Regions from separate parts of the Exiguobacterium sp. K1 genome, predicted to be linked through region 2. Evidence: riboswitches for the same ligand, from Rfam matches in the RefSeq annotation. Region 2 holds a riboswitch; the other holds the start of a gene.

Region 1 (7,348 bases), on a different contig from region 2:
CTCGAATGGATGAACCCTGGGGGCAGCGTCAAAGACCGCCTGGGCATTCAACTCGTTGATGCCGCGATCGAACAAGGATATGTGACACGAGGCGGAACGATCATCGAACCGACTGCCGGCAACACCGGCATCGGTTTGGCGCTCGCCGCTAAAAAATATGACCTTCAAGTCATCTGTGTCGTTCCGGAAAAATTCAGCCAGGAGAAACAGACGTTGATGCGGGCACTCGGCGCGACTGTCGTCAACACACCGACTGAGCTCGATATGCAAGGTGCGATCGATAAAGCCAAAGAACTCGGACAAACGATTCCAAACAGCTATGTTCCGCTTCAATTCGAAAACGAAGAAAATCCGGTTACGTATCAGCGGACACTTGGTCCTGAGCTGATGGCGGAGCTGGATCAGATTGATTGGTTCGTTGCGGGATGTGGATCAGGTGGAACGTTTGCCGGAACAGCGGCGTATTTAAAAGAACGTCTCGGGACAAAAGGTGCAATCGTTGAACCGGAAGGCTCAGTCCTCAACGGGGGACCAGCCGGACCGCATAAGACGGAAGGCATCGGGACGGCCAAATGGCCAAGTCTCGTTTCCCGTGACTTAGTGGATGAAATTCATACGATTTCCGATCATGACGCTTTTACGAAAGTCCATGAGCTAGCGGCCCGTGAAGGATTGCTCGTCGGCAGTTCGGCCGGCGCGGCACTCGTGGCAGCACTTGATCTGGCACATCGTTTTCCAGGCAGTACCATCGTCACCGTCTTCGCGGACAGTGCCGAACGGTATTTAAGCCAACAAATCTTTGAAAAGGTGGACGAGACACATGCGTAAAAAGACAGCATTGATTCATGGAGGAACAGGCGTCGATCGAGCAACAGGTGCCGTTACACCCCCGATTTATCAAACAAGCACATACAAACAGGAAAAAATCGGTCAGTTAAAAGAAGGATATGAGTATTCCCGGACAGCGAACCCGACACGGACGAGCATCGAACGTCTGATTGCCGATCTTGAAGGCGGTGCACGCGGTTTTGCCTTCGGATCAGGGATGGCAGCGATTCACGCTGTCTTTAACCTGCTCGAATCAGGTGACCACATCGTCATGACCGATGACGTCTACGGCGGGACATTCCGTTTGATGCAGCGTGTCTTACCGAAGTTCAACATCCAAGTGACGTTCGTCGATACGACGGATCTCGCGGCGACGGAAGCTGCGGTGCAAGACAACACGAAGATGCTGTATGTCGAAACACCGACGAACCCGTTGTTGAAAGTGACAGATATCGCAGCAGTTGCTGAGATCGCGAAACGCAACAACTTGAAACTCGTCGTCGATAACACATTCGCGACACCTTACTTGCAACAACCACTCGCACTCGGCGCAGATATCGTGCTGCACAGCGCGACAAAATACATCGGCGGTCATTCGGACGTCGTCGCCGGACTTGTCGTCGTCAACAGCGACGAGCTCGGAGAAGATCTTCACTTCATCCAGAACTCGACCGGCGGTATTCTTGGACCGCAGGACAGCTTCCTGCTCGTCCGTGGATTACGGACGCTTGGTATCCGGATGGATGCAATCGAAGAAACATCACACGATCTCGTTCAGTTCTTACAGGAACAGGACGTCGTTTCAAACATCTTCTATCCGGGACTGGCATCACATCCGGGTCACGCGACACAACAGAAACAGGCGACCGGTTTCGGCGGAATGATCAGTTTTGATGTCGGTTCAGCAGAAAATGCGGAGAAACTCGTCGAAGCGACACATTTCTTCACATTGGCTGAAAGTCTTGGAGCGGTCGAGAGTTTGATTTCCGTTCCGGCACGGATGACGCATGCGTCGATTCCGGCAGAGCGTCGCGCAGAACTCGGAATTACGGATGGTCTCGTTCGGATCTCGGTCGGTCTTGAGGACGCGGAAGACTTGAAAGAAGATTTGGCACGTGCTTTCAGTCTGCTTCAACCGGTTTCAGAAAAAACTGTTTGACAAGCAAAATAACCCCTGCTAATATTCAGATTATATTAAAAATAACTAAATACCGATAACTCTTATCGAGAGTGGTGGAGGGACTGGCCCGATGAAACCCGGCAACCGCGGAATTTATTCCGAAGTGGTGCTAATTCCAGCAGACGATTGTCTGCAAGATGAGAGCAAATGGTTTTGTGTACTGAAAAAGTGCGCGCGTTTGCTCTAAAACGTGCGCACTTTTTTTATGTTTAGGAGGGACCGTATTGATTCGCTTACAGGATGTAGGAAAGATTTATCGCTCGAAGCGCGGATCGGTTGAAGCCGTCGTCAATGTCGACTTGTCAATCGAGCGCGGTGAAATTTTTGGAATAATCGGTTATTCAGGGGCAGGGAAATCAACACTGATTCGTTTGCTGAACATGCTTGAGGCACCGACGAGCGGCTCGATTCAAATCGATGGTGTCGAAATGACGACGCTCAAACCAAAAGAATTACGGGGCGTCCGTAAAAACGTCTCGATGGTGTTCCAACACTTTAATCTGCTTTGGTCACGGACAGTCGAAGAAAACATCATGTTCCCGCTTGAGCTCGGCGGTTATCCGAAAGCCCGTCGTAAAGAACGGGTTGCCGAACTGATTCAGCTCGTCGGACTCGACGGACGTGAAGGCGCGTATCCGTCGCAACTGTCAGGTGGACAAAAACAACGGGTCGGGATTGCCCGGGCACTGGCATCCAATCCGGACGTCTTACTCTGTGACGAAGCGACAAGTGCGCTGGATCCGAAAACGACCGACTCGATCCTCGAGTTGTTGGTCGACATCAACAAAAAATTAAAACTGACCATCGTCTTGATCACACACGAGATGCATGTCATTCAAAAAATCTGTCACCGGGTCGCCGTCATGGAAGCCGGGAAAATCGTCGAACAGGGACCGGTTGCTGAAGTATTCCGTCACCCGAAACAGGCGATGACAAAAGAGTTCGTCAAACAATTGACGTCACCGTCTGAAAACGAATTGACGTTTGCGAAATTACGCGAGCGCTATCCGACCGGGAAAATCGTCCAGCTGACGTTTGTCGGTTCGACGGCGGAAAGTCCGATCCTTGCCGAAGTCATGAAAGATTCGAACTTATTATTCAATATCATCGGCGGAAACGTCGGACAGACGCAGGACGGAGCACTCGGAACGCTGTTCATTCAGTTGCTCGGTTCGGAAGAGGAAGCACAAGCGGTCATCGCCAAACTTCAAGCGAGTGACGTTGAAGTGGAGGTGGATCACCGATGAGTACATTTTTTGCAGATGTGGATTGGGATATGGTCTGGGAAGCAACCGGCAGCACCGTTTATATGACGGCCGTTGCAGGGCTCGCAACGTTTGTCCTTGGATTGGCAATTGGTCTGTTGTTATATGCGACGAACGAAGAATTGTTGTTTAAAAACCGGACACTATATTCCGTGCTCAGCTTTTTAGTCAATATCTTCCGCTCGATCCCGTTTATCATTCTATTGATTCTGTTGATCCCGATCACGAAAATCATCGTCGGATCATTCTTAGGACCAACGGCTGCATTACCTGCGTTAATTCTCGGTGCAGCACCGTTTTACGGTCGGATGGTCGAACTGGCACTTCGTGAAGTCGATAAGGGTGTCATTGAGGCGGCTGAATCGATGGGAGCAACGAAGTTTCAAATCATCTATAAAGTCCTGATTCCGGAAGCCTTGCCGGCAATCGTCTCAGGAATCACCGTTACGCTTGTCGCACTCGTCGGTTACACGGCAATGGCCGGGTTAGCCGGTGGTGGTGGACTGGGGGACATGGCCTTCATCGAAGGATTCCAGCGTTCACAAAATAACATCACGGTCATCGCGACACTGTTGATTCTTGTCATCGTCTTCATCATTCAAATTATCGGTGACCTGCTTGTCAAAGCCATCGATAAACGGTAACACCTATTTTATTTAACCTTGGGAGGAATCATTCATGAAACTTTGGAAAAAATTCGTAGGCACAGCAGCCGTATCGGTCTTAGCAGTCAGTCTTGCAGCATGTGGAGAAGAATCTTCATCAGGCAGCAGCGATTCAAAAACACTCGTCATCGGAGCGTCAAACGTTCCCCATGCTGAAATTCTCGAGCACGTCCAAAAAGAATATGAAGCAAAAGGCTATAAACTCGAAATCAAAAAGTTCCAGGATTACGTCCTGCCGAACAAAGCACTTGCTGAAAAAGAAATCGATGCGAACTATTTCCAACACGTGCCGTACCTGGAGCAACAGGAAAAAGAAAACAAAGACTATAAATTCGCGAGTGCCGGCGGCGTTCACGTCGAACCGCTCGGTGTCTACTCTAAAAAATACAAGTCTTTGGATGAACTGCCAAAAGGTGCAACGATCTTAACGAGCTCAAACGTCGCTGAACGCGGACGTGTCTTGACGTTCCTTCAAAACGAAGGGCTGATCAAGTTGAAAGACGGTAAAACAACCGATGCACAGCTCAAAGACATCGCAGAAAACCCGAAAAACATCAAGTTCAAAACAAACATCGAAGCGTCACTCTTACCGCAAGCTTACAAAAACAACGAAGGCGACGCGGTCCTCATCAACACGAACTATGCGATTGACAACGGGTTGAACCCGTTGAAAGATACGATTGCCCTGGAAGACGAGTCTTCACCATACGTCAACATCATCGTCACACGTGATGGCGATGAAAAAGACAAACGCGTCACGACATTGCTCGATATTCTCCACGAGAAAAAGAACCAGGACTGGATTACAAAAGAATACAAAGGTGCGGTCGTACCGGTCAGCAAATAAGTTGCTTCCTTCAATGCATTCTTCCTATATAATGGAAGGATGCATTATTTTTTTGTGCGAAAGGGGGATTTTCATGCAACGTTTGAAACAGCTTCATCCATTGACGGTCGGTGTTTTGCTCGGGACGTTTTTTGCCCGGCTCGGGACTTTCATCACCATGCCGTTTTTTGCGATTTACTTATCGGTCGTCCTGAAATTCAGTCCGGTCGACGTCGGCTGGATTCTCAGTATTTCAGCCATCGCGAGTCTCGTCATGAGTTTCGTCGGCGGGACATTATCCGACCGCTACGGCCGCCGAACGATGATGCTTAGCGGAACGTTCGGTTTTGTGCTTGTCTTCATCGGACTGGCTCAAGTCGAGACCTTTTGGGCATTCTTCATCCTGAGTGCCTTAAACGGCATTTTCCGGTCCATCTTCGAACCATCTGCCCGGGCATTGATCAGTGATACGACGGAGGAAGAAAACCGGTTGTTCGTCTTTAATATCCGTTATACGTGCATCAATATCGCAGCGGCGATCGGACCGGGGATTGCCTTACTACTCAGTGCGGGCAATACGTCGATTACCTTCTATATTACGGCGTTCGTTTACTTCGGCTACGGCGTCGCGATTTTCATCCTGTTCCGACGTCATCCGATTACGGAAAGCCACGGCGGGAAAAAGGTGTCGTTCGGAGCGACGGTCCGGTTGCTGAAAACCGATGTCGCCTTTACGTTTGCGCTCGCCGGTATCATCTTTGGTGTCTTCGGATACAGTCAGTTCAACTCGACGTTGCCTCAGTTTTTGACGACGACGACCTTATTGTCCGGGGGAACGAGTCTGTTCGCCTTATTGATTACGATTAACGCGATCACCGTCCTCGTCGTCCAGTACCCGATCATGAAGTTCGGTGTCAAGACGTCACCGCTCGTCTCGATCACGGTCGGGATTGCGACCGTTGCCGTCGGATTATTCGTCATGGGAACGGCCGGCACGGTCTGGCTGATGATCGGTGCGATGTTCATCTTCACATGCGGGGAAGTGATGATGTTTACGATGACGGACATTTTGACGGACAGCTTTGCGACACCGGAATTACGGGGAAGTTATTTCGGTGCGATGGGCTTGACGTCGATTGGTCAATCGGTCGGACCGGTCATCGGCGGACAATTGTTACTTTATTTTGGACCGGAACGTCCGTTGCCGATTTTCGGTATTTTAGCCCTCTTGACAGTTCTCGGAATACCACTGCTCTTACTGTCACAGCGAGTTCATCGACAAACGAAACCGGAAGAAGAGAAGGAAGTCGTCTCACTTTGAAGTCATTCTCACTAAAAGGCTCGGTTTTGAGAAAAAACCATGAGCGATGACGCTTGAATAATGTGGTATGATTCATTAAGATTAGAATGATACTAAATTAGTAACTCTCGTGAACTGAATCGTCAGACACGAAATGAATAGATGGAGGGATTCTACATGAAGGCTTCACACTTAAAGATTGAAGATTTACACGTTGCAATCGACGGCAAAGAAATCTTGAAAGGCGTCAACTTAGAAATCAAAGGCGGCGAAATCCACGCGGTCATGGGACCAAACGGGACTGGTAAATCAACACTCGCATCTGCATTGATGGGTCACCCGACGTATGAAGTGACATCAGGATCAGTCACACTCGACGGCGAAGACGTCCTCGAAATGGAAGTCAACGAACGTGCGCAAGCAGGTATGTTCCTTGCAATGCAATACCCAAGCGAAATCAGTGGTGTGACGAACTCAGACTTCCTGCGTTCAGCAATCAACTCACGCCGCGAAGAAGGCGATGAAATCTCACTCATGAAATTCATCCGTCAACTCGACGCGCAAATGGGTCTTCTCGAAATGCCGGGCGAAATGGCACACCGTTACCTCAACGAAGGTTTCTCGGGCGGAGAGAAGAAACGGAATGAAATTCTCCAAATGACGATGCTGAAACCAGCGATCGCCATCCTTGACGAAATCGATTCAGGTCTTGATATCGATGCGCTTAAAGTTGTCGCAAAAGGTGTGAACGAAATGCGTTCACCTGAATTCGGCTGCTTGATCATCACGCACTATCAACGTCTCTTGAACTATATCGAGCCTGATTTCATCCATATCATGATGGGCGGAAAAATCGTCATGTCTGGTGGTAAAGAACTTGCTCACCGTCTCGAAGCAGAAGGTTATGACTGGGTTAAAAAAGAACTCGGCATCGAAGAAGTCGAAATCGAAACAAAAGCGTAAGACGAGGGAGGAAGCATGATGACTGTAGAACTGAATCTTGCCGTAAATCGCGAGGCAGTGGCAGAACGTGCGACTCGCTTAGGGGAACCGGCTTGGATGATTACCAAGCGTCAAGATGCACTTGATCTTGCCCCGACGCTCGCATTGCCAAAAGTAGAAAAAATTAAAATCGGTGGCTGGAACTTCACAGAAGGTACAGCAGATCTCGAAACGGTAACTGGTTTGACACCGGATATCGAATCGTTGATCGGTGAAAACCGTGACCATATGCTGATCACGCGTAACGGACAACTCGTCCACGCGCAAAACAGCGAAGCGACG
Region 2 (7,348 bases):
GGGTATCACTGACTTTAATCGACAGTTGCTGTACGATCCGGTTTGCCGCTGCCCGTTCTTTTTTCTTCTCTACAAACCCGAATCGGTTGACGAATTGTTTGAGGCTGGCCGCCGTCATATTTTGTTCAATTGGATCCGCGACCAAAATCCCTTCTTTCCGTCGTTCTTCCGGCACGAGTCCGATGCCCAGCCGAACCGCATCATACGCCGAACGGATACGCCGTGTTTCTCCCGCAAGACGCATCAATCCCGAAGTGACCGGAATCGATCCGAAAATCGTTTTACACAGTTCTGTTTTTCCGGCACCGACCAATCCGGCAATCCCGATTACTTCTCCGGCACGGACCGTTAACGAGATCTCGTCCAGTTGTCCCGCGACCGTGATACGGTCAAGCTCAAGTGAGGGGGCACCAGCCGGACGCGCCTCGCGGCTGCTTTTTTGCAAACGCCGGCCCAGCATCTGTTCGACGACCGTTTCTTTCGTTTGTCCGGCAAGAAGTTGCCGCGATACCAGCTTGCCGTCGCGCATGACGGAAATCGATCCACAAATCTCAAACAACTCCTGCAGACGGTGAGAAATGAAGATGACACCCAGATGTTCCTTCTCCGCCAACTCGCGAATGATCCGAAACAGTTGTTCCGTTTCCCGGCCGCTGAGTGGAGCGGTTGGTTCATCCAAAATCAAAAACCGGCTTTCCTGCACGAGGGCACGGGCAATCAGGACGAGTTGTTTCTCGGCCAACCGTAACTCACTGACCCGTTGGCGGACATCAATCGATGCTTTCAATTTTTGTAAAGCACGCTCGGCGATTTCTTCATACCGCCGGCGTCGGATGACTCCTTTCAACTGTCCGCTCGCCAGCATATCGAGACAGATGTTTTCGGCGACGGTCAAATAATCGACCAGTGCCGTATCGACTTCCTGATAGACGATTTCAATCCCGGCCCGTTTCGCGGCATTTGGTGAATCAATCGCAAGCGGTACACCGTCGAACAAAATCGTTCCTTCGTATGACGCATAGGCGCCGGCCAAGACTTTCATCAGCGTTGATTTACCGGCTCCGTTCGCTCCGACAAGCGCGTGGATTTCCCCGCGTTTCACGGAAAAGTGAACGTCATCCAGCGCCTTGACACCGGGGAATTCCATTGAAATCCCCCGCATTTCCAGTCGTTGTTCGTTCACCGGAGGCGTCATTTCCCGTCATTCGCTTTCCGCAACTGATCCATCCACGGCTCATTGAATTTTTCGGATGTACTCCAGCCTTTGATGATGGTATCGAGATTGTACATCGTCGTATCCGCCTTGAGTGCTTTTTGTTCGACCAGTTTGGCATCGAGATCAAAACTATCCGGTGTTTTTTCGCCGGCCAGCTTTTTCGCAAGCAGGCGCATATCCGTCTGCCCGATCAAATGCGGATCAACGGCACTCGTTGAGACCCAGTTACTGCCCTTTTCACGCATCAGATTGATGTCCTGATTCGAGACATCGATCGAAATCAGCGGAATTTCCTGACGCTTGTTGTCTTTTAAAGACTTATAAGCTCCTTTGGCGACTTCATCCCAGGCGCCCCAGACGGCATCGATGCTGCCCTTCGGGTACTTGGCGAGAATCGCGTTCATCTTCGTCGCAATATCCCCTTGGACATCCTGGAAGTTCGTGGGTCCGACGGTTTCAAGCGTCTTGATTTTGCCGTCCGCTTCATACGTTTTGTAGATTTCCTGCCGGCGGTCAAGCGGGGCAAATCCCGGACCAAACCATAGTTTGATGACACGGACCGGCTTGTCGTCCTTCAATTTCGTCACTTCATCGAGCGACAGCTGGGCCAGTTTATGGTCATCCTGGAATGTCTCTGTGATACCTTTTAATGTCTGATCTTTTTTCTTCGTCACCGTATCAAATGTCACGACTTTGATGCCTTTGTCGATGGCCGGTTTGATCATGTCATAGGCATAATCCTCTTTGCCGTGCGAGATGATCAATCCGTCATAATCCTGCTGAACGGCTTGGGCGACCAACTCCTTGAACTTGACGTCATTCCCTTCCGAGATGAACGTGTTGACTTGAAAACCAAGTGCTTCCCCTTCCGAGCGGGCGCCGTCCAAAAACTGTTTTGTATGGTCGTCGGAAGCAAGGTTACGGATAACGGCAATCTTGACATCACCCTGAACCCCTTCCGGTACACCGCTGATTTTTTTCACCGGTGTTGCTTCACTGTTCGCGCAAGCAGCCAGTAAGACCGCTGGTGCCAGTACAGCCAATGCTAATTTCTTCATCTCGATCTCTCCTGTCTGTTTAGTGTGTATGTTGTCCGATTGTCTGTTTGATTGTCTCCACATCCGGGTGTTCAATGACTCCGAGCTCCGTAATGATGGCGGTGATAAGGTCATGCGGCGTCACGTCAAACGCCGGATTAAAGACCGATACGTCTTCCGGTGCCGTCGCTTTTCCGGCAAGCTGTGTCACTTCACGGGCGTCGCGTTCTTCAATCTCGATCTCATCTCCTGACAGACTTGTAAAGTCAAACGTCGACAGCGGTGCGGCGACGTAAAACGGAATTCCGAAGGCACGTGCGAGTAATGCCAGCTGAAACGTCCCGATTTTATTGGCCGTATCCCCGTTCCGGGTAATCCGGTCTGCTCCGACGATGATGGCGGTGATCTGCTTTTCCTTGATCGTATGCGCGACCATATTGTCCGTGATCAAGGTGACGTCAATCCCTGCCCGTTGCAACTCCCATGTCGTCAAACGTGCACCCTGCAACAAAGGCCGTGTTTCCGACGCATAGACGGATAACGGGATGCCTTGCTCCTTGGCAAGATAAAACGGAGCGAGCGCCGTTCCGTAAGCTGCCGTCGCAATTGATCCGGCATTACAAATCGTTAGTACCCGGTCACCGGACTCGAACAATTCCAGTGCATGAACCCCGATTTGACGGGATGTTTTGGCATCCGTCTGATAAAGTTCCAGTGCCTTTTGTTCGAGACGTACCGGCAGTTCTTTCAGCGTCGTAGCGGAAACAATCAGCTGATTCAGCTCATCGAGGACATTTCGCAGATTGACGGCCGTCGGACGGGTCGCGAGTAATTGTGCCGACACCTCCAACAACTCCTGTTTTGCTTCAGCCAGCGTCCCTGTCGTCCGAAACGCTTCCTGAACTAGGACGAATCCGCCGAACAGACTGATGGCCGGTGCACCACGAACTCGCAATTGTTTGATGGCGTCAATCGCCTGCGCCAAGTCATGGATGATTTCATAATGTTCTTCTTCCGGAAGACGGGTCTGATCCAAAATTGTCACCGTCCGGTTTTCATAGATGATGCTCTGAACGAATTGGCTCATCGGCTGAGTTCCTCCGTCACGTCAAAATTCCGCAGATCGGTAAACGTCTTGCATTCCGTCCGGCGTTTAATCAAAGCAGCACCAAGCCGCAATGCATGGCGTTTTCGTTCAAGGCGAACGGTCGAATCCGAAATTTGCTCCAAGTCTGCAACTAATGCCAATCCAATCGTCCGGCGAATCAGTTCACAACCGGCAAATCCGAGTGCGTCCTGTAAAATCGTGCTAAGAACATCATCGACCAGTCCGTCTGCCGTCCGGAACGGCTCGACCGCTTCCCGTTCCCATAACGCTTTGAACGTCGAAGCAAACGTCAGCCAGAATGTATCGATATCCTTGATCCGCTCATCCCGCAACCGGTCATAGTCCGGATACGCGGCAAAAAACAGATGTGCGATAAATTGACCGACATCAAATCCGAACGGTCCATAAAACGCAAATTCGGGATCGATGACTTTCGTTTCTTCCGCCGAGGCAAAAATACTGCCTGTATGTAAGTCGCCGTGCAACAATGCGTCGCCCTTCGTGATGAACAAGGCTTCAAGCTTCGCGACTTCCCGTTTCAGTTCCGCGTCGTTCCAAATCCGGTCAACTTCCGCTTCGAGACCTGCTTCAATCGCATTCGTTTCTGCATCATAAAACGGATCCGTGAAGATTAGTTTTTCCGTGATATCGCACAGATCCGGATTGTAGTACTGACGGGCAATCTGTTTTTTCGCGACCGGTCCGACGGCAAAATCCGACGTATAAAACAGTGTCCGCGCCAAATACGAACCGATGTGTTCCGCGAGCAACGGATACTTTTCCCCTTCAAGCAGTCCGCCCCGGACGATTGTCAGATGTGACAAGTCTTCCATCACCGTGAACGCTTCTTCTTTGCTCGCATGGTAGACATGCGGGACAAACGGAACGGCGACTTTCGCGAATTCTTTTAAGGCCGATTGTTCAATCCAGGCCCGTTCGAGCGACAGCGGCCAGCTTTCCCCGACGACTTTTGCATAAGGTAACGCCTGCTTTAAAATCAGCCGTTTTTCCCCTGCCTGAATCCGGAAAACGAGATTTAAATTTCCATCTCCGATTTCCTCTGCCGTCACCGGTTCATTGCCGATCAATCCGAGTGTCCGGACCCGTTCAATCGCGTCCTGTACTGTAAATGCTTGATATCCCATTCTGTTTTCCTCCTTGGTGATCACACGAAAAAACGCCTCTTTTCGTCAAAGAAAAGAGGCGCGGTAGAATATTCCGTCCTCTTATCTCTCAGACGAATGTCTGTTGGATGTAGCACCGTGCCGGATGGTCGGTTGCTGCGGCGTCTTCGGGCCAATTCCCTCTGCCAACTCACGATAAGAGTCATATGTAGTTGTCGTGTGATTGATGTTGATTTGAATACTACGTGCGTTCCTGGGGGTCTGTCAATTCCATTTTTTAGTGAAACAGCTTCAAAAACGGAACCCTCTATAGAAGAAGTATTTTCAAAAAAATAAATTTTCAAAATATAGTTTGACAAGTGACGAATCTCATGTAAAAATTGCAATTAGATTTCACAATTTCATCCAATTCTTATCAAGAGCAGACGGAGGGACGAGCCCTACGATGTCGCAGCAACCGACCACTTGGCACGGTGCTAATTCTTGCAGCTATTACGCTGACAGATAAGAGTCCACGCGCAATTTTTCATGGTCTCTTGTCATTGACGAGGGACCATTTTTGTATTCTTCAACAAGGGAGAGACAGTCGATATGACGTATATTACCGCAACATACCAACTCGGAACGACGGATCAGTTACCAAAACGGGCAGAACAAATCGCGCTCGGCTTGACCGTTGGTTCGTGGACCGATTTAAATCATTTGGAGCAACAGCAGCTTGAATCGTTCAAAGGACAAGTCGTCCATACGGAAGAACACGACGGGAAAGGCTACATCACAATCCGTTATCCGGAACACAACGTCTCCCGTGACTTTGCAGCAATCTTAACGACCGTCTTCGGCAAACTGTCGCTCGACGGACAAATCAAATTAACGGATTTACAGCTTCCGGCTTCATTCACCACTGACTTCCCCGGTGCCAAATTCGGCATCGAAGGCGTCCGGCAGTTGATTCAAGTCCACGACCGTCCTCTGTTGATGAGCATTTTTAAGGGCGTCATCGGCCGGGACCTCACCTTTTTACGGGAACAACTCGAAGCGCAGCTTGCGGGCGGCATCGATCTCGTCAAGGATGATGAAATCTTGTACGATAATCCGTTAACACCGGCACTCGACCGGGCACGGATCGGACGTGAAGTCCTGAATGCCCATTATGAAAAAACCGGCAAACGGGCGCTTTACGCGATTACGTTGAGTGGTCCCGTCTTCGGCTTAAAGGATCAGGCGAAACGTTTGATTGAAGCCGGTGCGACTGCCTTCCTGCTCAATACGTTTACATATGGACTCGATGTCCTGCGCGAATTAGCGGCTGATCCGGACATTTCCGTTCCAATCTTTAATCATCCGGCCTTAAGCGGAGCCTTAATCGCAAGCCCGGAATACGGCATTGCAGCTCCTGTTTTACTGGGGACGTTACCGCGGCTGGCCGGTGCCGATTTGACGTTGTTCCCGTCGCCTTATGGGAACGTCGCCCTCGCCAAAGACTTGGCGCGCGGAATTGCCGTCGAAGCCACGCGAATCGGAGAAACAAAGACGATTCTTCCGGTTCCCTCGGCAGGCATTCATCCCGGTCTCGTCGCTCAGCTCGTTCGTGATTTCGGGACCGATTCCGTCATCAATGCCGGCGGCGGCGTTCACGGTCATCCGCAGGGCGCGGCAGCCGGTGTGCTTGCTTTCCGCCAGGCCCTCGACGCAGCACTTGCCGGCGAATCTTTGACGAGTGCCGCAACGCGGCAGGAAGAACTTCGGGTCGCACTCGACGCCTGGGGGATTACGAAATGACGATTCGGATTTTATGTGACTTTGACGGGACCGTGACCGAACACGACAACATCATTGCGTTGATGAAAGAATTCGCTCCCCCGGCAGCGTTTGAACCGTTGAAAAAAGGTGTCCTCGATCAATCATTGTCCATCCAGTCCGGTGTCGGACAGATGTTCCGGTTGCTCCCCTCGGATCGCAAACAGGACTATATTGATTTTTTGGAACAGCGGGCTGTCATCCGTCCCGGCTTTAAGACCTTACTCGCCTTTGCGAAATCAAACGGGATTGACTTTGCGATCGTCAGCGGCGGAATCGACTTTTTTGTCCAACCGATTCTTCAAGAGTTACTGACAGATGAAGCGATTTACTGCAACGGCAGTGACTTCAGCGGGGAGACGATTCGTATTGAGTGGCCGCACACTTGCGATGCAGCATGCAACAATCAATGCGGGTGTTGTAAAACGTCGATTGCCCGGAAGCTCAAGCAGGATGGCGATATTATCGTCGCGATCGGTGACTCCGTGACGGATTTTGAACTGGCGAAACAAGCGGATCATGTCTATGCCCGCGATTATCTGATTACGCTGTGCGAACAGCACGGGATTGCATACACACCATTTGAAACATTTTACGACATTGTTGATCATCTGCAGACAACGGAGGTGTACGCATGACCTTTTTGAAACGATACGAAGAACTCTGCGCCATCAAACAGGAGTTCGCAGCGCGGGACTGGTTTCCCGGTACAAGCGGTAACCTCGCTATTCGGACAAACAGCAGTCCGACGGAATTCCTTGTGACGGCAAGCGGGAAAGATAAACGGCAGGACACGCCGGACGATTTTGTCCATGTCGACGCGACCGGTCAATTGATCGGCGACGAGCAAAACGGACGTCCTTCCGCCGAGACGTTGCTGCATGTCGAAGTGTTTAACCGGACGACAGCCGGCTGCTCGCTTCATGTCCATACCGTCGACAACAACGTTATTTCGGAACTGTACGGAGACCGCGGGGAAATCCGATTCAGCGGTCAGGAAATCATCAAAGCACTCGGCCGCTGGGAAGAAGATGCGGAAGTCATCGTGCCGATCATCACGAAT

The links. Region 2 has a riboswitch for S-adenosylmethionine ahead of mtnK (S-methyl-5-thioribose kinase). Riboswitches for the same ligand answer to the same signal wherever they lie in the genome.
Positions count from the first base shown of each region.
Region 1: it holds a riboswitch for S-adenosylmethionine, as region 2 does, so the genes downstream of both, N7U64_RS05420 (methionine ABC transporter ATP-binding protein) here and mtnK (S-methyl-5-thioribose kinase) in region 2, are expected to answer to the same signal.

Region 1 is NZ_JAOTIT010000002.1:11,769-19,116, reverse strand. Features, by position in the region: gene N7U64_RS05430 (PLP-dependent cysteine synthase family protein) at 1-828, shown strand, start outside; gene N7U64_RS05425 (bifunctional cystathionine gamma-lyase/homocysteine desulfhydrase) at 821-1,987, shown strand; SAM riboswitch class I at 2,047-2,152, shown strand; gene N7U64_RS05420 (methionine ABC transporter ATP-binding protein) at 2,233-3,255, shown strand; gene N7U64_RS05415 (methionine ABC transporter permease) at 3,252-3,917, shown strand; gene N7U64_RS05410 (MetQ/NlpA family ABC transporter substrate-binding protein) at 3,952-4,785, shown strand; gene N7U64_RS05405 (MDR family MFS transporter) at 4,859-6,085, shown strand; gene sufC (Fe-S cluster assembly ATPase SufC) at 6,242-7,027, shown strand; gene sufD (Fe-S cluster assembly protein SufD) at 7,046-7,348, shown strand, end outside.
Region 2 is NZ_JAOTIT010000008.1:13,821-21,168, forward strand. Features, by position in the region: gene N7U64_RS14075 (sugar ABC transporter ATP-binding protein) at 1-1,195, opposite strand, end outside; gene N7U64_RS14080 (sugar ABC transporter substrate-binding protein) at 1,192-2,274, opposite strand; gene mtnA (S-methyl-5-thioribose-1-phosphate isomerase) at 2,294-3,340, opposite strand; gene mtnK (S-methyl-5-thioribose kinase) at 3,337-4,506, opposite strand; SAM riboswitch class I at 4,585-4,687, opposite strand; SAM riboswitch class I at 4,895-4,996, shown strand; gene N7U64_RS14095 (2,3-diketo-5-methylthiopentyl-1-phosphate enolase) at 5,077-6,267, shown strand; gene N7U64_RS14100 (2-hydroxy-3-keto-5-methylthiopentenyl-1-phosphate phosphatase) at 6,264-6,923, shown strand; gene N7U64_RS14105 (methylthioribulose 1-phosphate dehydratase) at 6,920-7,348, shown strand, end outside.